DNA from 2 places in the Kitasatospora sp. NPDC058406 genome. Region 1 is predicted to be linked to the other one. Evidence: predicted binding sites of a transcription regulator. Region 1 holds the regulator's gene; the other holds the start of a gene.

Region 1 (7,086 bases):
TCCCTTTCCCGGAGGAGGAGGCGGTTCAGTGGCCGAGCCGGGTGGAGATCTCGGCCAGCTGCTCCAGCCGCTGCTCCAGCGTCGGGTGGGTGGAGAGCAGCCGGCCGGCGGTCTCCCGGGCGCTCAGCGCGGGGGCGAAGTAGAAGGCGTTGTAGGCCTGCGCCTGGCGCAGGTCCCTGGTCGGGATGGCGGCGATCTGGCCGGTCACCTTGGTGAGCGCCGAAGCCAGCGCGCTGGGACGGCCGGTGAGCTGGGCGGCGGCCCGGTCGGCCGCCAGCTCCCGGTAGCGGGAGAGCAGCCGGGTCAGCAGGAAGCTGATCGCGTACACGACCACCGACACCAGCGGGACGATCAGGGCGGCGATCGCGGCGTTGGAGTCGTTGCTGTTGCGGCCGCCGCCCATGAACCCGCCGTACATGGCGATCCGGGTCATGGCTCCGGCGAGGACACCGAGGAACCCGGCGACGGTCATCACCGCGACGTCCCGGTGGGCGACGTGGGACAGCTCGTGGGCGAGCACGCCCTCCAGTTCCTCCGGCTCCAGCCGGCGCAGCAGCCCGGTGGTGACGCAGACCACCGCGTTCTTCGGGTTGCGGCCGGTGGCGAAGGCGTTCGGCATGTCGTTGTCGGCGACCGCCACCCGGGGTTTGGGCATGTCGGCCAGCGCGCAGAGCCGGTCGACGGTGCCGTGCAGCTGCGGGTACTGCTCGGGGGTGACCCGGTGCGCCCCCATGGCCCGTTCGGTGATCTTGTCGCTGAACCAGAACTGGGCGACGAACAGGCCGCCCGAGATCAGGACGACGATCGGCCAGGCGCCGCGCAGCAGCACGATCAACAGCCCGGTGAATCCGACGTACAGCAGCCCGATCACGAACATCGTGCCGACCATCCGGCCGGTCAGGCCGCGGTCCGGCGCGAAACGGGAGTGCTGGCCCGAGGTCGACATCGCTGGTCCTCCGTTCGCCGTCCGCTTCCGATGCTGCCACCAGGCCGGGCCCGCGGCATCACCCGCGCGCCGCGAACTGCGGGCAGGATCACTCCGGCCGGGCCGTTCCTGCCGTCGGACCCGGGCCTTACACTGGCAGGTAGGGTCCTGGCACTCGTATGTTCCGAGTGCCAAGCCCGGTTCCTCCCGGAACGGGCGAAGCGGCTCGAAACGGACACATGTCATATCGGACAACGCGTGAAGACGGAGGTGCGTGCCCATGGCCGGTGAGGTCCGCCAGCTGGACGACCGCAAACTCGCGGTGCTTCGCGCCATCGTCCAGGACTACGTGGGGACGGAGGAGCCGGTCGGCTCCAAGGCCCTCGTGGAACGGCACAACCTCGGGGTCTCCCCGGCGACCGTCCGCAACGACATGGCCGCGCTGGAGGAGGACGGTTACATCCACCAGCCGCACACCAGCGCCGGGCGCATCCCCACCGACAAGGGGTACCGCCTGTTCGTGGACCGGCTGGCCGAGGTCAAGCCGATGAGCGCGCCCGAGCGGCGGGCGATCCGGCACTTCCTGGACGGGGCGGTCGACCTCGACGACGTGGTCGCCCGTACGGTGCGGCTGCTCGCCCAGCTGACCCGCCAGGTCGCGGTGGTGCAGTACCCCTCGCTCTCCCGGTCCACCGTGCGGCACATCGAGCTGGTCGCGCTGGCCCCGGCCAAGGTGATGCTGGTGCTGATCACCAACACCGGCCGGGTCGAGCAGCGGATGGTGGACTGCCCCGGGGCGGTGGGCGAGACCGTCCTGGCCGACCTCCGGGCCCGGATCAACGTGCGGGCCGCCGGACAGCGGCTCCCCGAGGTCCCGGGACTGCTGGAGGACCTTCCCGCGCAGTTCGAGGCGGGGGACCGGCCGACCGTCGCGACGGTCCTGGCGACGCTCTTCGAGGCGCTCGCCGAGCAGAACGAGGAACGGATCATGCTGGCCGGCACGGCCAACCTGACCCGTTTCGGCCACGACTTCCCGTTGACCATCCAGCCGGTGCTGGAGGCACTGGAGGAACAGGTCATCCTGCTCCGCCTCCTGGGTGAGACCGCGGACGCCGGGATGACGGTCCGGATCGGGCGTGAGAACGCCTACGAGGGCCTCAATTCCACCTCCGTCGTCTCGGTCGGTTACGGTTCGGGCGACGAGAGCGTGGCCAAACTGGGTGTGATCGGTCCGACCCGGATGGACTATCCGGGCACAATGGGGGCGGTGCGAGCGGTGGCACGGTACGTGGGCCAGATCCTGGCCGAGTCGTAGGAACGGCCACCGTCAGGACCCTGACGGTGGTTCCAGTCGCAAGCACTTCTACAGGCGGAACAAGCGGAGCATTTGGTGGCCACGGACTACTACGCGGTACTCGGCGTCCGACGGGATGCGGGGCAGGACGAGATCAAGAAGGCGTTCCGGCGCCTGGCACGCGAACTGCACCCGGACGTCAACCCGGACCCGAAGACGCAGGAGCGGTTCAAGGAGATCAACGCCGCCTACGAGGTGCTCTCCGACCCGCAGAAGCGCCAGGTCTACGACCTCGGCGGTGACCCGCTGTCGCCGAACGGCGGCGCGGGCGGCTTCGGCGCGGGCGCGGCGGGCTTCGGCTTCTCCGACATCATGGACGCCTTCTTCGGCGCCGCCTCGGGCCAGCGCGGCCCGCGGTCGCGGACCCGCCGGGGCCAGGACGCCATGATCCGGCTGGAGATCACCCTGGAGGAGGCCGCCTTCGGCACCACCAAGGAACTCCAGGTCGACACGGCCGTCACCTGCACCACCTGCAGCGGCGAGGGCGCGGCCCCCGGCACCTCCGCGCAGACCTGCGACATGTGCCGCGGCAAGGGCGAGGTCTCCCAGGTCACCCGGTCCTTCCTGGGCCAGGTCATGACCTCCCGCCCCTGCCCGCAGTGCCAGGGCTTCGGCACCGTCGTGCCCACCCCGTGCCCGGAGTGCGCCGGCGACGGCCGGGTCCGCGCCCGCCGCACCCTCACCGTCAAGATCCCCGCCGGTGTCGACAACGGCACCCGGATCCAGCTGGCCGGCGAGGGCGAGGTCGGCCCCGGCGGCGGCCCGGCCGGCGACCTCTACGTCGAGATCGCCGAGACCGCCCACACGGTGTTCCAGCGGCGCGGCGACGACCTGCACTGCACCGTCACCATCCCGATGACGGCCGCCTCGCTCGGCACCCAGGTGCCGTTGCAGACCCTGGACGGGCTGGAGGAGGTCGACATCCGGCCCGGCACCCAGTCCGGACAGTCGATCCCGCTGCACGGTCGCGGCATCACCCATCTGCGCGGCGGCGGCCGGGGCGACCTGATAGTGCACGTCGAGGTGCAGACGCCCTCCAAGCTCGACCCCGAGCAGGAGGACCTGCTGCGCCGCCTCGCGGTGCTGCGCGGTGAGGAGCGGCCGTCCGGCCAGTTCGCGCCCGGGCAGCAGGGCCTGTTCTCCCGCCTGAAGGACGCCTTCATCGGCCGCTGACGGCTCCGGCGCCCGGCACTCCGCGACCTCCGTCGCCGGGGTGCCGGGCGCCGTCGTTCCACCGCCCGACCCATTCCGGAGGAAGACCCCATGACCGCGCCCGTGTTCGTCGTCGAGACCGAGCGGATCGCCACCGCCGCCCCCGGCGTGCTGGTCCGGCTGGACGGGCCCGAGGGGCGGCACGCGGCGGCGGTGAAGCGGCTGGAGGCGGGCGAGGCCGTGACCCTGGCCGACGGGCTCGGCCTCGGGGTGGACGGCACCGTCGCGGCGGTGCACGGCAAGGACGCGATCGAGGTGACGGTGACGGCCGTCCGCCGCGAGGCCGAGCCGGCGCCCCGGATCGTCGTGGTCCAGGCGCTGCCCAAGGGCGACCGCGGCGAGCTGGCGGTGGAGACCATGACCGAGGTCGGGGTGGACGTGGTGATCCCCTGGTCGGCCTCCCGCTGCATCACCCAGTGGAAGGGCGACCGCGGCGCCAAGGCGCTCGCCAAGTGGCGCGCCACCGCGCGGGAGGCCGGCAAGCAGTCCCGCCGGCTGCGGTTCCCCGAGGTCCGCGAGCCGCTGACCACCCGGCAACTGGTCCCGGTGCTGGCCGGCGCGGCGTTCGCCGCCGTGCTGCACGAGGAGGGCGCCGAGCCGCTGGCCGGGGCCGTGCTCCCGGACTCCGGGGACCTCGTGCTGGTGGTCGGCCCCGAGGGCGGCGTCTCCCCGGAGGAGCTGGCGGCCTTCGCCGAGGCCGGGGCGAAGCCGTTCCGGCTCGGCCTGTCGGTGCTGCGCACCTCCACGGCAGGGGTGGCGGCCGGGGCCCTGCTGCTGGGCCGCACCGGCCGCTGGAGCTGAGCCGACCGCACCGGGCCGTTCGAGCGGGGCGGCGGGCCGGGCGGGCCGGGCGACCCCCGGATCCCCGGTCCCCCGACAGGGGGTCCTGGTCGGCGAAAACCGGGCGTGGGCCGGGCACGGGTGCCTAGGGTGGCGGTGTGAGCGAACCCGAAAGCACCCCCGCCGGCGCCTACCTGCGCCACCCGCACCTCCACGGCGACCTCCTCACCTTCGTCGCCGAGAACGACGTGTGGCTCGCCCCGCTGGACGGCGGCCGGGCCTGGAGACTGACGGCCGATCACCTCCCGGTGCGCCGCCCGAGATTCTCCCCGGACGGGCGGCACGTCGCCTTCACCTCCGCCCGCGACGGCGCACCCGAGGTGCACGTCGTCCCGGTGGACGGCGGCCCGTCCCGACGGCTGACCCACTGGGGCGACGCCCAGACCCAGCTGCGCGGCTGGACCCCGGACGGCCGGCCGATCGCCACCACCGCCGCCGGACAGGGCTCGCTGCGCCGCACCTGGGCCCACGCGGTGCCGCTGGACGGCGGTGAGCCGGAACGGCTGCCGTACGGGCCGGTCGGCGGGCTGTCCTTCGAGGCGGGCGGCTCGGGGGCGCCCCCGGCCGAAGGCGGGGGGAGGGTGCTGCTGGTCTCCGCGTTCGGCGTGGAGCCGGCCTGGTGGAAGCGGTACCGGGGCGGGCGGACCGGCAAGCTGTGGATCGGTACGGAGCGGTTCGACCGGATCCACGAGGAGCTGACCGGGAACATCGACTCGCCGCTCTGGGTGGGGGAGGCGGACCGGGCGAGGATCGCCTTCCTCTCCGACCACGAGGGCGTCGGCGACCTCTGGTCCAGCCTCCCGGACGGCACCGACCTGCGCCGCCACTCCTCCTCCCCGGACGGCTTCTACGCCCGCAACGCCGCCACCGACGGCACCCGCGTCGTCTGGCACACCGCGGGCGACCTCTGGCTGCTGGACGACCTGGCCGACGCGGAGCCGCGGCGCCTCGACGTCCGGCTGGCGGGTCCGCGCACCGGCCGCCGCCCGCGTCCGGTCCCGGCCGCGCACTGGCTGGAGACCGCCGCGCCCGACCGCACCGGCCGGGCCGGCGCCGTCGTGGTGCGCGGGACCGTGCACTGGCTGACCCACCGGGAGGGCCCGGCCCGCGTCCTGGACGAGTCGCCGGGCGTGCGCGGCCGACTCGCCCGCGTGGTGCCCGGTTCGGGCGAGGACGGCGGGCAGGGCGTGGTCTGGGTGACCGACGCCGAGGGCGAGGACGCGATCGAGTACGCCCCCGCGGTGCTCGGCACCGAGCGCCGCCGGCTGGCCGCCGGGCAGCTCGGCCGGGTCCGGTCGCTGCTCGTCTCGCCGGACGGCAAGCAGGTGGCGGTCGGCGCGCACGACGGCCGGGTCCTGCTGGTCGCCCTGACCGACGGCGTCGTGCACGAGCTGGCGCACAGCACCGACGGCGAGGTCAGCGGCCTGGCGTTCAGCCCGGACTCGGCCTGGCTGGCCTGGTCCCAGCCCGCCCTCGGGCCGTGGTCGCTGCGCCAGATCGTGCTGGCCAACCTGACCACCCGGACGGTGTCCGAGGCCACCCCGCAGCGGTTCATCGACACCTCGCCGGCCTTCACCACGGACGGCCGGCACCTGGCGTTCCTCTCGGTGCGCAACTTCGACCCGGTCTACGACTCGCACGTCTTCGACCTGTCCTTCCCGAACGGCTGCCGCCCGTACCTGATCACGCTGGCCGCCGACACGCCGTCCCCGTTCGGGCCGCGGCGGGCCGGTCGGCCGGTCGGCGGCGAGGATGACGAGCCCAAGGGCAAGAAGACGGAGGGCGAGGAGGGCACGGCCGACGCGCCGCCGGTCACCCGGGTCGACCTCGACGGCATCGCCGACCGGATCGTGCCGTTCCCGGTCGAGGGCGGCCGGTTCGGCTCGCTGCGGGCCGCCAAGGACGGCGTGCTCTGGACGCGCGTCCCGCTGGTCGGCGAGCTCGGCGACGAGGCGGCCTCGCTGGAGGACGAGCGGCCGCGCCCCACGCTGGAGCGGTTCGACCTCCGCAAGCGCCGGGCCGAGCAACTGGTGGACGGGCTGGACTCGTTCGCGGTGAGCGGCGACGGCACCCGGCTCGCGGTGCTGGACGAGGGCGAGCTGCGGATCGTGCCCGCCGACCACAAGGCGGTCGGCGAGGACGACGAGATCGAGGTCGACCTCGCCCGGCTCCGGGTGACCGTCGACCCGGCCGCCGAGTGGCGGCAGATGTTCGACGAGAACGGCCGCCTGATGCGCGACAACTTCTGGCGCCCGGACCTCGACGGCGTGGACTGGGCGGGCGTGCTGGCCCGGTACCGGCCGCTGGTGGACCGGATCGGCTCCCACGACGACCTGGTCGACCTGCTCTGGGAGGTGCACGGCGAGCTGGGCACCTCGCACGCCTACGTGCTGCCGCACGGCCTGCACACCGAGCCGGCCCGCCGACAGGGCCTGCTCGGCGCCGACCTCGTCAAGGACGGCGACGCCTGGCGGATCTCCCGGATCCTGCCCGGCGAGTCCTCCGACCCCCGGGCCCGCTCGCCGCTGGCGGCGCCCGGTGCCGCGATCCGCCCCGGGGACGCCGTCCTGGCGGTCAACGGGCGCCCGGTCGATCCGGTGACCGGCCCGGCGCCGCTGCTGGCGGGCACCGCCGGGCAGCCGGTCGAGCTGACCGTGGCCGGCAAGGACGGCACCGACCGGCGTCACCCCGTCGTCGTCCCGCTCGCCGACGAGGAGCCGCTGCGCTACCACGACTGGGTCACCGGCCGGCGGGC
Region 2 (7,086 bases), on a different contig from region 1:
GCGTCACGTTGAGCCTCCTGGCTGGTACGAACCTCTCCGACACGGCCGATCGGCGACAGACTCCGTGCTGATCGCCTGTGAATCTCCGCGATCGTTCCCGACGTCCGGCGCCCGCTAACCGCCTCCGCACTTCCAACGACCGTCACTCGAATGAGTTACGGCCTTCAGGGCCATCTCCACCACTGTACGTGGCCGACCCGTTACCGATCAGCCGCATCGCGGGGCACACGCCGCTCTTTTGCGCAGCTCGGGCGCGGTGGGCGCACGACCCGCACACCGATTCGGGCCCCCGCGCGCCCGTCGGCCACCCGATTGCCACGTTCGCGCCGGGCGATCGCCGCACCGCCGGGCATGCCCACTTTGCCCGTTTTTATAGCTTTTGTATGGTCATTGACTGTTGTGCCACTCTGTGGGTGACTTGTCCATGGAGTTGCCGTAAGTCATATTTCCAGGTGTCCACACCGGCGCCGGACGCGCCCCGCCGTACCGCCCAGTGCAATCCGCTGGCAGCCGGCGCGCGGTCGACGAGCCTCTGAAGGGAATGAGTCATGGCAGATTTCTCCCGCCTCCCCGGCCCCAACGCGGACCTCTGGGACTGGCAGCTCTCCGCGGCCTGCCGCGGCGTGGACAGTTCGCTCTTCTTCCACCCCGAAGGAGAGCGCGGCGCCGCGCGGAGCTCACGCGAGGCGAGCGCCAAGGAGGTCTGCATGCGCTGCCCCGTGCGCACCGAGTGCGCCGCGCACGCACTGGCGGTCCGCGAACCGTACGGCGTCTGGGGCGGGCTGACCGAGGACGAGCGCGAGGAGATGATGGGCCGCTCGCGCAACCGCCTGGTGGAGGTGCCGCTCGTCGCGCCGGGCGGGGCCCAGCGGTACCTGTCGTAACCGTCCGTGTCCGCCGCGCCGAGAAGAAACGTTTCTTCTCGTGGTGGCGCACGTCAGGGCCCGGCGCCTTCCCGGCCTGCGCCCGGTCGGCCCGGGGACGGCCGGTCCGGGGCGGTCACGGCCCGGCCGCGGGCGACGGACGGCCGGTCCGGACACGGCCGGTCCGGCCGGTGCCGCCCGGCCCCGGTCGACCCGGTCCCGGTCAGCGCCCGGGGCCCGCGCCCGCCAGCCGCTCCAGCATCAGCGCCACCGCCGGCACCTCGGCGAGGTCCGGGAGGGTCAGCGCCACCACCTGCCGTACCGCCGGCGCTCCCGTGGCGGCGTGCACCGCCACCGTCACGACCCCGTCCGGGCGCACCGACTGCAGCGCCAGCCCCGGCAGCACCGCCACCCCGAGCCCGGCGGCGACCAGGCCGACCACCGCGGGGTAGTCGTCGGTCGCGAAGTCGATCCTGGGCTCGAACCCGGCTCCGGCGCAGAGCTCCACCAGGTGCCCGCGGCACTGCGGGCAGCCGGCGATCCACTGCTCGGAGGCCAGCTCGGCCAGCTCCACGGGCCCGCCGCGCCCGGCCAGCCGGTGTCCGGCGGGCAGCAGGCCGACCAGCGGGTCGTCCAGCAGCGGGGTGACCACCAGGTCGGACCAGTCGGTGCCGGCGCTGAGCTGCTGGGCCTCCAGGTTGGCCTCGGCGCGCGCCTCACGGGGCGTGCCGTGCGCGGGCGCCGGCGCGGCGGCGCCGGACGCCTGGGGGTAGCGGAAGGCCAGCGCGACCTCGCACTCGCCGCCGCGCAGCATCGCCAGCGACTCCGGAGGCTCCGCGTCGACCAGCGACACGCGGACCCCCGGATGGCTGTCCCGCAGCCGGGCGACGGCAGGCGGCACCAGAGTGGAACTCGCGGTCGGGAAGGAGACCAGACGCACCCGTCCGGCCCGCAGTCCGGCGATCGCCGCCACCTCCTCCTCGGCGGCGGAGAGCCCGGCGAGGATCCCGGTGGCATGCTTGAGCAGCACCCGTCCGGCCTCGCTCAGCTGCATCCCGCGACCCGAACGGACCACCAGCGGGGTGTCCACGGACTTCTCCAGCGCCTTCATCTGCTGGCTGATGGCGGGTTGCGTACACCCCAGCTCGCGGGCGGCGGCGGAGAAGGATCCGGTGCGGGCGACGGCACGCAGGACGCGCAGGTGGCGGGCCTCGATCATGCCTCAAAGATATAAGTAAATCTTTGCTATCTGCAAAATTCAGATGATAGTTGAAGAGTAAAACTCGCCCACCGGCGCGATGCGCTCCGGACGCCGCACCTCGGAGCGGCCCGTCAGGGGCGTACCGCGGCCGACACGCCGGAGGCCCGGCCGCGTCCCCGAGGGGCGCGGACCGGGCCTCCGGTCACTGAACGGGTGTCAGTGGGAGTGGCCGTGGCCGCCGTGCGAGTGACCGGCGTCGGGCTCCTCCTCCTTCTTCTCCACCACGAGGGTCTCGGTGGTGAGCAGCAGGGAGGCGATCGAGGCGGCGTTCTCCAGGGCGGAACGGGTGACCTTGACCGGGTCGATGACGCCGGCCTTGATCAGGTCGCCGTACTCGCCCGTGGCGGCGTTGTAGCCCTGGCCCGGCTCCAGCTCGGAGACCTTGGAGGTGATGACGTAACCCTCCAGGCCGGCGTTCTGGGCGATCCAGCGCAGCGGCTCGTGCAGCGCCTTGCGGACGACCGCGACACCGGTCGCCTCGTCGCCCGTCAGGCCCAGGCCGTCGTTCAGCACCTTGGCGGCGTGGACGAGGGAGGCGCCACCACCGGCGACGATGCCCTCCTCGACCGCGGCACGGGTCGCCGAGATGGCGTCCTCCAGGCGGTGCTTGCGCTCCTTCAGCTCCACCTCGGTGGCGGCACCGACACGGATGACGCAGACGCCGCCGGCCAGCTTGGCCAGGCGCTCCTGCAGCTTCTCGCGGTCCCAGTCCGAGTCGGTGTTGGCGATCTCGCCCTTGATCTGGGCGACGCGGCCGGCCACGGCCTCGCTGTCGCCGGCACCGTCGACGATGGTGGTCTCGTCCTTGGTGATGGTCACGCGGCGGGCGCTGCCCAGCACGTCCAGACCGGCCTGGTCGAGCTTGAGGCCGACCTCCTCGGAGATCACGGTGCCACCGGTCAGGGTGGCGAGGTCGCCCAGGATCGCCTTGCGGCGGTCACCGAAGCCCGGGGCCTTGACGGCCACGGCGTTGAAGATGCCGCGGATCTTGTTCACCAGGAGGGTCGACAGCGCCTCGCCGTCGACGTCCTCGGCGATGATCAGCAGCGGGCGGGAGGTACCGCCCTGCACGACCTTCTCCAGCAGCGGCAGGAGCTCCTGGATGGAGGAGATCTTGCCCTGGTTGATCAGGATGTACGGGTCCTCCAGGACCGCCTCCTGCCGCTCCGCGTCGGTCACGAAGTACGGCGACAGGTAGCCCTTGTCGAACTGCATGCCCTCGGTGAAGTCCAGCTCCACGCCGAAGGTGTTCGACTCCTCGACGGTGATGACACCGTCCTTGCCGACCTTGTCGATCGCCTCGGCGATGAGCTCGCCGACCTGGGTGTCCTGCGCGGAGAGGGTCGCGACGGCGGCGACGTCGTCCTTGCCCTCGATCTCGCGGGCGATGGACAGCAGGTGCTCGGAGACGGCGGCGACGGCCTTGTCGATGCCCTTCTTCAGGGCGGCCGGGCCGGCACCGGCGGCGACGTTGCGCAGACCCTCGTTCACCAGGGCCTGGGCCAGCACGGTGGCGGTGGTGGTGCCGTCACCCGCGACGTCGTTGGTCTTGGTGGCGACCTCCTTGACGAGCTGCGCGCCAAGGTTCTCGTACGGGTCGTCGAGCTCGACCTCACGGGCGATGGTGACACCGTCGTTGGTGATGGTCGGAGCACCGAACTTCTTGTCGATGACGACGTTGCGGCCCTTGGGGCCGATGGTCACCTTGACGGTGTCGGCCAGCTTGTTGACACCGCGCTCCAGCGAGCGGCGCGCGTCCTCGTTGAACTGCAGGATCTTCGCCATGTTCCCTATTCCCTCGGGGCTGCGGCCGTCGCGGCCGCTCGACTACGTGAACCAACAACCACGCCCCGGGCCCCTGTCACTAGGGACACGGATCCGGGGCGGGTCGGGACGTCTTACTTCTCGGTGCTGCTTACTTCTCGATGATGGCGAGAACGTCGCGCGCCGAGAGGACGAGGTACTCCTCGCCCTGGTACTTCACCTCGGTGCCGCCGTACTTCGAGTACAGGACGATGTCACCGACGGCGACGTCGAGCGGCAGACGCTGGCCGTCCTCGAAGCGACCCGGGCCGACAGCCAGGACGACGCCCTCCTGGGGCTTCTCCTTGGCCGTGTCCGGGATAACCAGGCCGGAGGCCGTGGTGGTCTCGGCGTCGAGCGGCTGGACCACGATGCGGTCCTCGAGCGGCTTGATGGCAACCTTGCTGCTGGTGGTCACGTCCGAGCTCCCCTTCGGAGATTACGGGGCTTACTAACGGGTAGGGGCGAACCTGCGGATCTGCCGTCGCGGGGGTCAGAAACGCCTCTTCGCGTTAGCACTCCCCCCGTGGAGAGTGCTAGGCATGACCATAGGCCGCGGTTAGCACTCAGTCAACCAGAGTGCCAACGGCGCGCCCCCGGACCCCGGGATACGGGCGAGTAGCCGCACTCGCGTTCGGGTCGTTCCCCCGACCGCACACGCGTCCCGTGATCGAGACCTCCGGACGCACCGGCCCGTCCCGGCGCACCGACCGGGGAGAATGGGCCCGTGGAGACCGACAACCTGCAGCCCCTGCTGACCGACCGGGGCCAGGCCCTGCTCGCCGAACTGCGCGAGTTCGCGCCGGAGGAGGAGCTGGCGCTGGCCACCCGGCTGCGCAGGGAGCACCCCGCCGAGCTGGTGTCCGCCGCCTTCGGGCAGGCCCGGCTCCGGCAGCGGGCGCGGGCCAAGTTCGGTGCGGACGCCGATCTCATGTACTTCACGCCCGACGGCGTCGAGCAGTCCACCCGGCGCAGCGTCGCCGAGTGGCGGGCCCACCGCTTCGCGGACCTCGGCGTGCGGCGGCTGGCCGACCTCTGCTGCGGGGTCGGCGGCGACGTGCTGGCACTGGCCCGGGCGGGGATCGAGGTCCTCGCCGTCGACCGGGACCCGGCCGCCTGCGCGGCCACTGCGGCCAACGCGGCCGCGCTGGGCCTGACCGACCTGGTCGAGGTGCGCTGCGCGGACGTCGCCGACATCGACGTCACCGGCTACGACGCGGTCTTCACCGACCCGGCCCGGCGCACCGCGCGCGGCCGGGTCTTCGACCCCGAGGCGTACGCCCCCCCGCTCTCCTGGGCGATCGGGGCCGGCCGGCGCACCCCGATCGGCGCGCTCAAGGTGGCACCGGGCATCCCGCACGAGGCGGTGCCGGCCGACGCCGAGGCCGAGTGGGTCTCCGACCACGGCGACGTCAAGGAGGCGGTGCTCTGGTTCGGCACCGGGGCCGCCGGCCCGCACCGCGCCACCCTGCTCCCCGGTCGGACGAGCCTGACCGGCGGCGACCTGCCCGACCCGCCGGCCGGCCCGGTCGGCCGCTACCTGTACGAGCCGGACGGCGCGGTGATCCGGGCCCACCTGGTCGCCGAGGTGGCCGGGCAGGTGAACGGCCGGCTGATCGACCCGAAGATCGCCTACGTCACCTCGGACGAGCTGGTCGCCACCCCGTACGCGCACGCCTTCGAGCTGACCGACGTGCTGCCGTTCCACATCAAGAAGCTGAAGGCGCTGCTGCGCGAGCGGGGCGTCGGCACGGTGGTGATCAAGAAGCGCGGAATGGCGATCACCCCGGAGGAGCTGCGCCGCCAGCTGAAGCCGTCAGGCCCGAACTCCGTCACGGTGATCCTCAGCCGGACCGACAACGGGCCGCTGATGATGCTCGGACAGCCCGTCCGGGCCGACGCTCAGGCGGCGGGCGACTCGATGTAGTCCTCCAGCCGGGCCACCGCGAAGCCCTGCTCCTGGATCCGGGCCAGCATCTCGCCGAACATCTGCGTCATCGTCTCGCCCTTGAGGTCCTTCGGGCCCCGGAAGTGGGCCAGGACGATGTCACCGGGCCGGAGCTTCTTGTCCGCCGCCTGGTACTGCATGTCGTGGATCTGCATCGACTCCCGCCAGAGCACGACGGCCCTCGGTCCGCACTGCTGCACCGCGTCGTTGAGCGCCGCCGTGTGGGCGCCGTCGCCGTACGGCGGCCGGAAGAGCAGCGGGGCGGTGCCGTACTGCTGGGTGAAGGCGGTCTGGGCGTCGCAGATCTCGGACCGCTGTCTCTCCGGCGTGACCTTGCTCAACTGGGCGTGGCCCACGGTGTGGTTGTGGACGTGGTTGCCGAGCGCCTGGAGCCGCTTGAAGTAGCCGTAGTCGTCCTTGACGACGTCGCGGGTCAGGAACATCGAGACGGGCACCTTGAGGTCGGTCAGCATCTCGACGAACCGCGGGTCCTTCTCGGCGCCGTCGTCGATGGTGACGAAGACGACCTTGTCGGTGGTCCGCACCTCGCTGAACACCGGGACGGGCCCGCTCCGCCGGAGCTTCACCGGCTTGTCGGCCGGCGCCGGCGGCGCGGGCGGCAGCGGCTTGAGGTTCCACTTGGCCCAGGCGGCCGGATCCCCGGCGGCGGCGGGAACCGGGGCGGGGGCCGGCGGCGGCGTCACGGGCTGCTGCGGCGCGGCCGAGGAGGCGGCGGCGCCCCGGTCGGCCGGGGTGGAGACCGCCGCGGCGGGCGGGCCGCCGGTCCCGCCGCCGCTGCCGCACCCGGAGACGGCGGTGAGCAGCGCCATCGCCCCCACCGCGTACGTCGTCGTCCTGCCCCGCCCGTGCCTCTTCACCGCGCCGTGCTCCCCGGTCCCGTCCAGCGATCTCATCGCCTTGCACGGTAACGGTCACGTGTTCGGTTCCCGGTCGGGCCTTCGAGCAGCCGATCGGCGGGGGTGGAGGCGGGTCGGGCGGCGGGGTCGGACGGCGCGGGGTCGGACGGCGCGGGGCGGGGGCTACTCCACGTGCTCGCTGGTGAAGGACCACCGGTGGACCGGACGGCCCAGCAGCCCGGCGGGCGGCTCGACCACCGGCACCGGCTCGCCGGTCCACCAGGTGATCAGCAGCACGCGCTCGCCCGGAGCGGCGAACAGCTCGGTGCGGACCAGCCCGGCCGTACCGCGCAG

What was found. The regulator HrcA, encoded in region 1, represses chaperone genes, less so after heat shock. The targets are predictions, from matches to a motif close to TTNGCACTCNGNNNNNCNGAGTGCNAA.
Region 2: a site for HrcA is predicted at 4,487-4,513, ahead of groES (co-chaperone GroES). Genes of this name have one in related genera too.

Annotation. Positions count from the first base shown of each region.
Region 1 is NZ_JBHXKE010000006.1:31,596-38,681, forward strand. It holds gene htpX (zinc metalloprotease HtpX) at 26-946, opposite strand; gene hrcA (heat-inducible transcriptional repressor HrcA) at 1,206-2,240, shown strand; gene dnaJ (molecular chaperone DnaJ) at 2,316-3,452, shown strand; gene ACFWOG_RS02515 (16S rRNA (uracil(1498)-N(3))-methyltransferase) at 3,543-4,292, shown strand; gene ACFWOG_RS02520 (S41 family peptidase) at 4,430-7,086, shown strand, end outside.
Region 2 is NZ_JBHXKE010000092.1:19,979-27,064, forward strand. It holds gene ACFWOG_RS19625 (WhiB family transcriptional regulator) at 549-884, shown strand; gene ACFWOG_RS19630 (LysR substrate-binding domain-containing protein) at 1,087-2,082, opposite strand; gene groL (chaperonin GroEL) at 2,281-3,909, opposite strand; gene groES (co-chaperone GroES) at 4,040-4,345, opposite strand; gene ACFWOG_RS19645 (methyltransferase domain-containing protein) at 4,655-5,854, shown strand; gene ACFWOG_RS19650 (polysaccharide deacetylase family protein) at 5,830-6,789, opposite strand; gene ACFWOG_RS19655 (hypothetical protein) at 6,916-7,086, opposite strand, start outside.